Regions from separate parts of the Nonomuraea sp. NPDC049028 genome, predicted to be linked through region 1. Evidence: predicted binding sites of a transcription regulator. Region 1 holds the regulator's gene; the other holds the start of a gene.
What was found. Region 1 encodes HspR, which represses chaperone genes until heat shock. Its sites were predicted from a motif close to ANTTGAGTCNNNNNGACTCAANT; they were not measured.
Positions count from the first base shown of each region.

Region 1 (4,812 bases):
GCGCCGCTCCTGGCCTCGTCGAGCTGCTTCTTCAGCTCGCCGACCTTGTTGAGACCGGCCTTCTCCAGCTCCCAGCGGCCGACGAGGGCGTTGAGCTCCTCCTGGCGGTCGGCCAGCTCCTTGCGCAGGCGTTCGAGCCGCTGGATGGAGGCCTCGTCGGTCTCCTTGGAAAGGGCCAGCTCCTCCATCTTCATCCGGTCGACGTTGCGCTGGAGCTGGTCGATCTCGACGGGACGCGAGTCGATCTCCATGCGCAGCCGGGAGGCGGCCTCGTCGACCAGGTCGATGGCCTTGTCGGGCAGGAAGCGGTTGGTGATGTAGCGGTCGGAGAGCGCGGCGGCGGCGACCAGCGCGCTGTCGGCGATCTGGACCTGGTGGTGGGCCTCGTAGCGGCCCTTGAGCCCGCGCAGGATCGCGATCGTGTCCTCGACCGTGGGCTCGCCGACGTAGACCTGCTGGAAGCGGCGCTCCAGCGCGGGGTCCTTCTCGATGCGCTCGCGGTATTCGTCGAGCGTCGTGGCGCCGATCATGCGCAGCTCGCCGCGGGCCAGCATGGGCTTGAGCATGTTGCCCGCGTCCATCGCGCCCTCGGCGGCGCCCGCCCCGACGACCGTGTGCAGCTCGTCGATGAACGTGACGATCTGCCCGTCGCTCTCCTTGATCTCGGAGAGCACGGCCTTGAGCCGCTCCTCGAACTCGCCGCGGTATTTGGCGCCCGCGACCATCGCGCCGAGGTCGAGTGAGATGAGCCGCTTGTTGCGCAGCGACTCGGGCACGTCGCCGGCCACGATGCGCTGGGCCAGGCCCTCGACGACGGCCGTCTTGCCGACGCCGGGCTCGCCGATCAGCACCGGGTTGTTCTTGGTGCGCCGCGACAGCACCTGCACGACCCGGCGGATCTCGGAGTCGCGGCCGATGACCGGGTCGAGCTTGCCGTTGCGGGCCCGCTCGGTCAGGTCGACGCCGTATTTCTCCAGCGCCTGGTAGGTGTCCTCGGGCGTCTCACTGGTGACACGGGCGTGACCGCGTACCTTCTCGAAGGCGTCGAGCAGCGCCTGAGGCGTCGCCCCCTGGGACTTCAGCAGCTCGGCCGCCTGGCCGCCGTCGGTGGACAGGCCGACGAGCAGGTGCTCGGTGGAGACGTACTCGTCTTCGAGCCGCTTGGCCCGTTGCGCCGCGGTGTTGATCACGGTGAGCAGCTGGCGGGAGCTCGACGGCGCGCTCACGGTGGAGCCCTGCGCCTTCGGCAGCCCGGCGAGCTGCTCCTCGGCCTTGGCGCGCAGCGTCTTCCAGTCGGCGCCGACGGCTTCGAGCAGCGGAATGGCGGTGCCGCCCGTCTGGGCGAGCAGCGTGGTCAGCAGGTGGGCGGGCGCGATCTCCGGATTGCCCTCCGCGGCGGCACGCCGCATGGCCCCGGAGAGAGCTTCCTGGCTCTTCTGGGTGAGCTTGTAGTCCATGTGTTCTAGGCCCCCGGTGGCAGCTCGTAGCGGATCAGCGCCCTGACCATCTGCATCTCGGCGCGGAGGCGGTGAACCTCCTCACGCAGCCGCAGAGCCTCGTTCTCGAGCTCGAGAATCCGCTTGATGCCCGCGAGGTTGATGCCCTCCTCCTGGGAGAGCCGCTGAACCTCGCGGAGCTGGATGATGTCGCGGGTGGAGTAGAGGCGGCCGCGCCCCGCCGTGCGGCCTGGACAGACCAGTCCGAGCCGGTCGTACTGCCGCAAGGTCTGCGGATGGAGGCCCGACAGCTGTGCGGCCACCGAGATCACATAGACCGGAGTCTCGTCTGACAGGTCGAAATAGTTGGCGTCCATCGGCTACTCGCTTCTGGCTCTCTGTATGAGATCAGCCCGCGGGTCCTCGCCCGCCGTCGCGGTGTTGAACTCCGTGAGGAGCTCGCGGGACTTGTCGTCCAGTGTCTTGGGGACGAGCACCTCGACGGTGGCGAGCAGGTCGCCCTTGGTGCCGTCCTTGCGGGCGACGCCTCTGCCACGGATCCTGAACGTGCGGCCGTTGGGCGTGCCCGTCGGGATGCGCAGCGTGACCGGCAGCCCCTTGAGTATCGGCACCTTGATCTCGGCGCCGAGCGCGGCCTCGGAGAAGGTCACCGGCACCGTGATGGTCAGGTTGTCGCCCGTCCTGCCGAAGACGGCGTGCGGTTTGACGTGCGTGAGGATGTAGAGGTCGCCGGCCGGGCCGCCGTTCTCGCCCGGAGCGCCCTTCCCCTTGAGCTTGACCCGCTGTCCGTCGGCCACCCCCGCGGGGATGCGCGCCTGGATGTTGCGGGTGCTCTTGGCCCGGCCGCTGCCCTCGCACACGGGGCAGGGGTCGTCCACGAGCAGGCCGCGGCCCTTGCAGTCGCGGCAGGGCTCGGAGAAGGCGAAGTTGCCCAGGTTACGGCTGGCCGCCCCCGTGCCCTCACAGGTCGGGCAGACCCGTGGGGTGGTGCCGGCCTTGGCCCCGGTGCCGCTGCAGGCCGTGCAGGCGGCCGAGCTGGTCATTCTGAGCGACACCGTGGAGCCCTCGACCGCTTCGGAGAACGTGAGCGTGACCTCGGACTCGACGTCCTGGCCACGCCGCGGCCTGGTGGCGCTGGTCGTACGGGCCGAGCCGCCGCCACCGCGGTTGAACAGCCCGCCGAACAGGTCGCCGAGCCGCTCACCCGCCCCGTGGCCCTGCTGCTGCTGGTTGGCGGTGCCCCCGAACAGGTCGCCGAAGTCGAACGGGAAGCCGCCACTGCCGGGACGCTGGGCCCCCACCCCGGACCCGAACAGCGTGCGCGCCTCGTCGTATTCCTTGCGGCGCTTGCTGTCGGACAGGATGTCGTTGGCCTCGGAGATCTCCTTGAACTTGGTCTCCTTGGCCACGTCGCCCTGATTGGTGTCGGGGTGGTACTGCCTGGCCAGCTTGCGGTAGGCCTTCTTGATGTCTTCGGCCGTGGCTGACTTGGGCACACCAAGGACGGCGTAGTAGTCCTTCTCCAGGTAGTCCTTGGTGCTCATCTATCGCCCTTCGTTCTTCGTCAGTTGTCGTCGTCGGACGCCGGGGGGGCGTCTTCTGGCTCCGCCACGGCCACCCGCGCCGGGCGGAGCACCCGGTCACCCATCCGGTAACCGGGCTGGAGCACCTCGATCGCGGTCGGCTCGGTGACGTCCGGCGAGTAGCTGTGCATCAGCGCCTCGTGGACGGTCGGGTCGAACGGGTCGCCCTTCTGGCCGAAGGAGTTGAGCCCGAGCTTGGTGACGGCCGCTTCCAGTGACTCTGCCACTTTCGCGAAGCCACCGGTGAGCTCGCCGTGATCACGTGCCCGGCCGATGTCGTCGAGCACGGGCAGGAGCTCCTGGAGGGCGCTCGCGACGGCCTGCTCCCGCACGGCTCCGCGGTCGCGTTCGACCCGCCTGCGGTAGTTGGTGTATTCCGCCTGGAGGCGCTGCAGGTCGGACGTCCGCTCGGAGAGCTGGGCCAGCAGGTCCCCGTCCTGCGCCGCCGCCTCACTGGCGGCGGGAGGAGGGGGAGTGTCCTGGTCCTGCGGTCGTTCGCGCACCTGGCCCGTCTCCGGGTCGATCTTGCGGTTGTCGCGGATCACCGGCTCGTCGTGCCCGTTGTCACGCGTCGGCATCACTTGTCCTTCTTCGGCTGGTCTTCGTCGACGATCTCGGCTTCGACCACGTCGTCATCGGCCTTCTGCTGCTCGCCGGCCGCGGCGTCCTGCGGGGCGCCCTCGCCGCCGGGCTGCTGGGCCTGGCTCTGCGCGTAGATCGCCGAGCCCATCTTCTGGCTGACGGTCGCGAGCTTCTCGGCCGAGTTGCGGATGACGTCGGTGTCGGTGCCCTCCAGAGCCTTCTTCAGCTCGGCGAGCGACTCCTCGACCTCGGTCTTGATCTCGCCGGGGACCTTGTCGTCGTTCTCGCGGAGGAACTTCTCCGTCTGGTAGGCGAGCCCGTCGGCGTTGTTGCGGACCTCGGCCTCCTCGCGGCGCTTCTTGTCCTCGTCGGCGTAGGACTCGGCCTCGCGCATCATCCGCTCGATGTCGTCCTTCGGCAGCGCGGAGCCGCCGGTGATCGTCATCGTCTGCTCCTTGCCCGTGCCCAGGTCCTTGGCGGAGACGTTGACGATGCCGTTGGCGTCGATGTCGAAGGTGACCTCGATCTGCGGGATGCCGCGCGGCGCCGGGGCGATGCCGGTCAGCTCGAAGGTGGCCAGCTTCTTGTTGTAAGAAGCGATCTCGCGCTCGCCCTGGTAGACCTGGATCTGCACCGACGGCTGGTTGTCCTCGGCCGTGGTGAAGACCTCGGAGCGCTTGGTCGGGATCGTCGTGTTGCGCTCGATGATCTTGGTGAAGATGCCGCCCTTGGTCTCGATGCCCAGCGACAGCGGGGTCACGTCGAGCAGCAGGACGTCCTTGACCTCACCCTTGAGCACACCGGCCTGCAGGGCGGCGCCGATGGCGACGACCTCGTCCGGGTTGACGCCCTTGTTGGGCTCCTTGCCGCCGGTCAGCTCCTTGACGAGCTCGGAGACGGCGGGCATGCGGGTCGAGCCGCCGACGAGCACCACGTGGGCGATGTCGGAGATCTTGATGCCGGCGTCCTTGATGACCTGGTGGAACGGGCCCTTGGTCCGCTCGAGCAGGTCGGCGGTCAGCCGCTGGAACTCGGCCCTGGTCAGCTTCTCGTCGAGGTGCAGCGGGCCCTCGGAGGAGGCGGTGATGTAGGGCAGGTTGATGGTGGTCTCGGCCTGGCTGGACAGCTCGATCTTGGCCTTCTCGGCGGCCTCACGCAGGCGCTGGAGCGCCATCTTGTCCTTGGACAGG
Region 1 covers NZ_JBICTR010000007.1:400,436-405,247, forward strand. The annotation lists gene clpB (ATP-dependent chaperone ClpB) at 1-1,457, opposite strand, end outside; gene ACGFJ2_RS29070 (heat shock protein transcriptional repressor HspR) at 1,463-1,813, opposite strand; gene dnaJ (molecular chaperone DnaJ) at 1,817-3,001, opposite strand; gene grpE (nucleotide exchange factor GrpE) at 3,022-3,618, opposite strand; gene dnaK (molecular chaperone DnaK) at 3,618-4,812, opposite strand, start outside.

Region 2 (4,812 bases), on a different contig from region 1:
CCTTGATCCTGGCCATCCGCGGACCGGGGGCGTAGAAGCGGCCCTTGGTCTCGCCGTACGGCTGGAGCCAGCCCTTGGCGGCAAGGTCGCGCAGGTCGCGGGCGGCCTGGCCCTGACTGAGCCCTTCGTCGGCCTGGTAGCGACTCCGGCGCAGACGCCTGTTGACGAACACCTCGTAGAGGGCGGAGACGCTCCGGCTGTTGAGACCGTCGCCGTCGACCTGCTCCTCCAGCAGCATCCAGATCTCCCCGGCCTCGCCGAGACGCTGGAGGACCCGCTGGGCCTGCATGTGATGCGCCTTTAGGCAGAAGCGCACCCACGGCAACGTGCTCCCGTGAGGGCTCCATCGCCGCCCGCCGACCTGGCCGAGCACGTCGTAGTAGTCGATGGTGGTGCGCTGCTGGCCGAGCCACTCCTCGATGGAGGAGAACTCCGGCAGCGTGATCTGGTCCCGGCCCAGGACGAGCGTCTGCAGCGCGCGGGACATCCGGCCGTTGCCGTCACGCCAGGGGTGGATCTTGACCAGGTTGAAGTGGGCCATGGCCGCCCGGACATAACTAGGGCAGTCCTGGTCACCGTCATTGAGCCACGCGACCAAGTCGTCCATCGCCCCCGGGACAAGGTCGGCGTCGGGGCCTTCGTAGACCACCTCGCCCGACTCGGAATCCCGGATGTAGATCCCACCCGGTCGGATCACGCCTGGTGTCTTGTTGCGATGGTGGCCGATCATCATGAAGTTGAGCGCGTTGAGCACGCCCACGTCGAATCGGAAGACCGGCGCCCGCGACAACGCCTGGATATAGGTCAGCGCCTGCTGGTAACCCGCGATCTCCCGTGTCACCGACGCCGACGTCTCCAGCGGCTCCTCCCCCGCCATGATCGACTCGATGTCCTCCACGCTGGCCCGGTAGCCCTCGATCGAGTTGGACCCCTGGATCGCCCGCGCCCGCAACTGCCTGCGCAGCTGCCCGTCCCAACGATGCGTCTCGGCCAGGCGATATTTCAGCTCGCGCCGCATGTCCTCGATCTCCGCGAGCGCGGCCTTGTCGGCGGCTTCCAGCGCGGGCGTGCCGTACAGCATGGGCCCAGGAAAGCATGCACGAATCATTCAGTCAAACGAACGGATAATTCGTCCAAAAAGCCAAAAGCCCCGCCGTACCGAAGTACGACGGGGCAGATGGGTGACAGGTCAGGCCGCGACCGTGGAGGCGACCTGAGCCGGCGTCAGGGCGATGTCGAGGACCTCGCGCACGTCGCTGACCGGGTGGATCGTCAGCTCGTTACGCACCTCCTCGGGCACGTCGTCCAGGTCCGGCTCGTTGCGGGCCGGGATGAGGACCGTGGTGATGCCCGCCCGGTGCGCCGCCAGCAGCTTCTGCTTGACGCCGCCGATCGGCAGCACCCGGCCGGTGAGGGAGATCTCACCGGTCATGGCCACGTCACTGCGTACCGTACGACCGGACAGGAGCGAGGCCAGCGCGGTCGTCAGCGTCACGCCCGCCGAAGGGCCGTCCTTGGGCACGGCGCCCGCGGGGAAGTGGACGTGGACCGAGCGGTCCTTGAACGCGGTGACCGGCAGCTCCAGCTCCGCGCCGTGCGAGCGCAGGTAGGAGAGCGCGATCCGGGCCGACTCCTTCATCACGTCGCCGAGCTGGCCGGTGAGCGTGAGCCCGGTCTCGCCGGTCTCCGGCTCGGCCAGCGACGCCTCGACGTAGAGGACGTCGCCGCCCGCTCCGGTGACCGCCAGGCCGGTCGCCACGCCGGGCACCGAGGTGCGCTGGGTGGCCTCCGGCAGCGACGACTCCGGCACGAACCTGGGGCGGCCGATGTAGCCGACCAGGTCGTCCTCGCCGACCGTGACGGGCAGCTCGTTCTTGGCCGCGACCTTGCGCAGGATGCGGGCGACCGAGCGCTCCAGGGACCGTACGCCGGCCTCCCGGGTGTATTCGGCGGCCAGCCTGCGCAGTGCCGCGTCCTCGACGCCCACCTCGTCGGCGGTCAGGCCGGCGAGGTCGAGCTGGCGGGGCAGCAGGTGGTCACGGGCGATCGCCACCTTCTCGTCCTCGGTATAGCCGTCGAGCGTGACGACCTCCATGCGGTCGAGCAGCGGCCCGGGGATGGCCTCCAGGACGTTGGCCGTCGCCAGGAACAGCACGTCGGACAGGTCCAGCTCGACCTCGAGGTAGTGGTCGCGGAACGTGTGGTTCTGCGCCGGGTCGAGCACTTCGAGCAGGGCCGCCGTCGGGTCGCCACGGTAGTCGGAGCCGACCTTGTCGACCTCGTCGAGCAGGACGACCGGGTTCATCGAACCGGCCTCGCGGATGGCGCGGACGATGCGGCCGGGCAGCGCGCCGACGTAGGTGCGCCGGTGACCGCGGATCTCCGCCTCGTCACGGACGCCGCCGAGCGCGACGCGGACGAACTTGCGGCCCATCGCCCGCGCGACGGACTCGCCCAGCGAGGTCTTGCCCACTCCGGGAGGCCCGGCGAGCGCGAGTACGGCGCCGCTGCGACGGCCGCCCACCACGCCGAAGCCCTTGTCCTGGCGGCGCTTGCGCACGGCCAGGTGCTCGATGACGCGGTCCTTCACGTCGGCGAGGCCGGTGTGGTCGGCGTCCAGCACCGCACGGGCGCCGGTGATGTCGTAGTTGTCCTCGGTCCGCTCGTTCCAGGGCAGGTCGAGAACGGTGTCGAGCCAGGTACGGATCCAGCCGGTCTCGGGAGACTGGTCGGACGTACGCTCCAGCTTGTCGACCTCCTTGAGCGCGGCCTCGCGCACCTTCTCCGGCAGGTCGGCGGCCTCGACGCGGGCCCGGTAGTCCTCTTCCTCGGTCTCGGTGGAGTCGCCGTTGAGCTCCTTGAGCTCCTTGCGGACCGCGGCGAGCTGCTGGCGCAGCAGGAACTCACGCTGCTGCTTGTCCATGCCCTCCTGGACGTCCTTGCGGATCGTCTCGGCGACATCGAGCTCGGCCAGGTGCTCGCGCGACCATTCGACCAGCCGGGCCAGCCGCTCGGCCGGGTCGGCGGCCTCAAGCAGCTCGACCTTCTGAGCCGTCGTCAGCCAAGGCGTGTAGCCGGAGCTGTCGGCCAGCACCGACGGGTCGTCGATCTGGTTGACCTGGTCGACCACCTGCCAGGCGCCGCGCTTCTGCAGGATCGTGGTGGCCAGGGCCTTGTACTCCTTGGCCAGCTCCTGGGCGCGCTCACCGGCGGCGACGGTGTCGATCGTGATGGCCTCCACCCAAAGGGCGGCGCCGGGGCCGGTCGTGCCGGTGCCAACGCGCACGCGGTCGACGCCGCGCACCACGGCGGCGGGCTCGCCACCGGGCAGCCTCCCGACCTGCTCGACAACGGCCTGCACGCCGACAGCGCCGTAACGGCCGTCGATCCGGGGAACGAGAAGGACCCGCGGCTTGTTACCACCGGATGCCTGAGCCGCGTCTATGGCAGCCCGCACCTCGGAGTCGGACAGGTCCAGCGGAACCACCATGCCCGGCAGGACGACCTCGTCGTCCAGCGGCAGGACCGGGAGGATCAAGCTCTCACTCATACGAACTCCAAAGGGTTGAGTTATACCGACTCAAGTCATTAGAGCCTCTGATTGTTCCCAGGGTTGCCGATGTTCGCTCACGGCGATCGTAATCATGTAAGCCAGTCATACCTGAGGATGAAGACCCAGGGTTGATGCCCGCCCGGCCACGCCCCCGTAGGGTGATCGCGTGTTCTCGGCAGTGGTGCGGCCCTTCGCGCTGGCGCTGTTCCAGGGCGACGCGGACCCGCCGCCGCCCCGATCGCGCTGGCTGCGTTTCCGGCTGCCCCGCTGGCAGCCACTGGCCGGCCACGTCGACCTGGTCCAGGTGGCGGACATCCTGGTGGCCTATATCCTGTTCGCCACCACGTTCTCCCAGCTCGTCAACTGGAACGACGGCGCCAAGCCGCCAGTCGACGACTCGCTTCTCTCTCTCGCCTCCGCTGCTCTCTCCCTGCCCGTGGCGCTGCGCGATCGGTGGCCGCTGGGCGCCTGGCGGGTGGCCATGGTCCAGCTGCCGTTCGCGTTCTGGGTGACGCAGACAGTCGGCACCAGCTATCCGCCCTACACGGTCGGGCTGGCGGTGATGTACCTGTTGGTAACCTACTCGGTTGCCGTGCGCGGCGACCGTCGGATCACCGTCGCCGTGTGGGTGATCAGCGTCTTGACCGCGTGGATCGTTCATCCCGACTCGATGGTCCTCGTCACGATCATGGTGACGGTCTCCCTGCTGTTCGGCTACAACGTGCGCGTACGCCGTAACGCCACGACCAGGCTCGCCGAGGAGGAACGGCGCTCGCGGCTCGCCGAAGGCGCCCAAGCCGTGCTCGAAGAGCGGGCCAGGATCGCGCGGGAGCTGCACGACGTGGTCGCCCACCACATGTCAGTGATCGCCATCCAGGCCGAGGCCGTGCCGCTCAAGGCGGCCGGCGATCCCGCCCTGCTGGAGGCGGGCCTGGCCGAGATCCGAAGCCTGTCCCTGGAGGCCATCTCCGAGCTGCGCCAGGTGCTCGGTGTGCTGCGCGACCAGGACGGCCGCACCGACACCGCGCCGCAGCCCGGCCTCGACCGGCTCGACGAGCTCGTGTCCAACGCCCGCGCCGCCGGGCTCACCGTGGGGGTCGAGCTGCCGAAGCAGCCGCTCGGGGCGCTGCCGCCCACCGTCGGGCTTTCCGCGTACCGGATCGTGCAGGAGTCCCTGAGCAACGCGATGCGCCACGCGCCCGGCGCCACGGTCACGGTCGTCGTCGCATGCGACGACGACGCCTTACGGCTCCACGTCA
Region 2 covers NZ_JBICTR010000019.1:110,725-115,536, forward strand. The annotation lists gene ACGFJ2_RS53370 (Fic family protein) at 1-1,081, opposite strand, end outside; gene lon (endopeptidase La) at 1,190-3,550, opposite strand; gene ACGFJ2_RS53380 (sensor histidine kinase) at 3,720-4,812, shown strand, end outside.
Region 2: lon (endopeptidase La) is a predicted target of HspR. The motif match lies at 3,564-3,586, and genes of this name have one in related genera.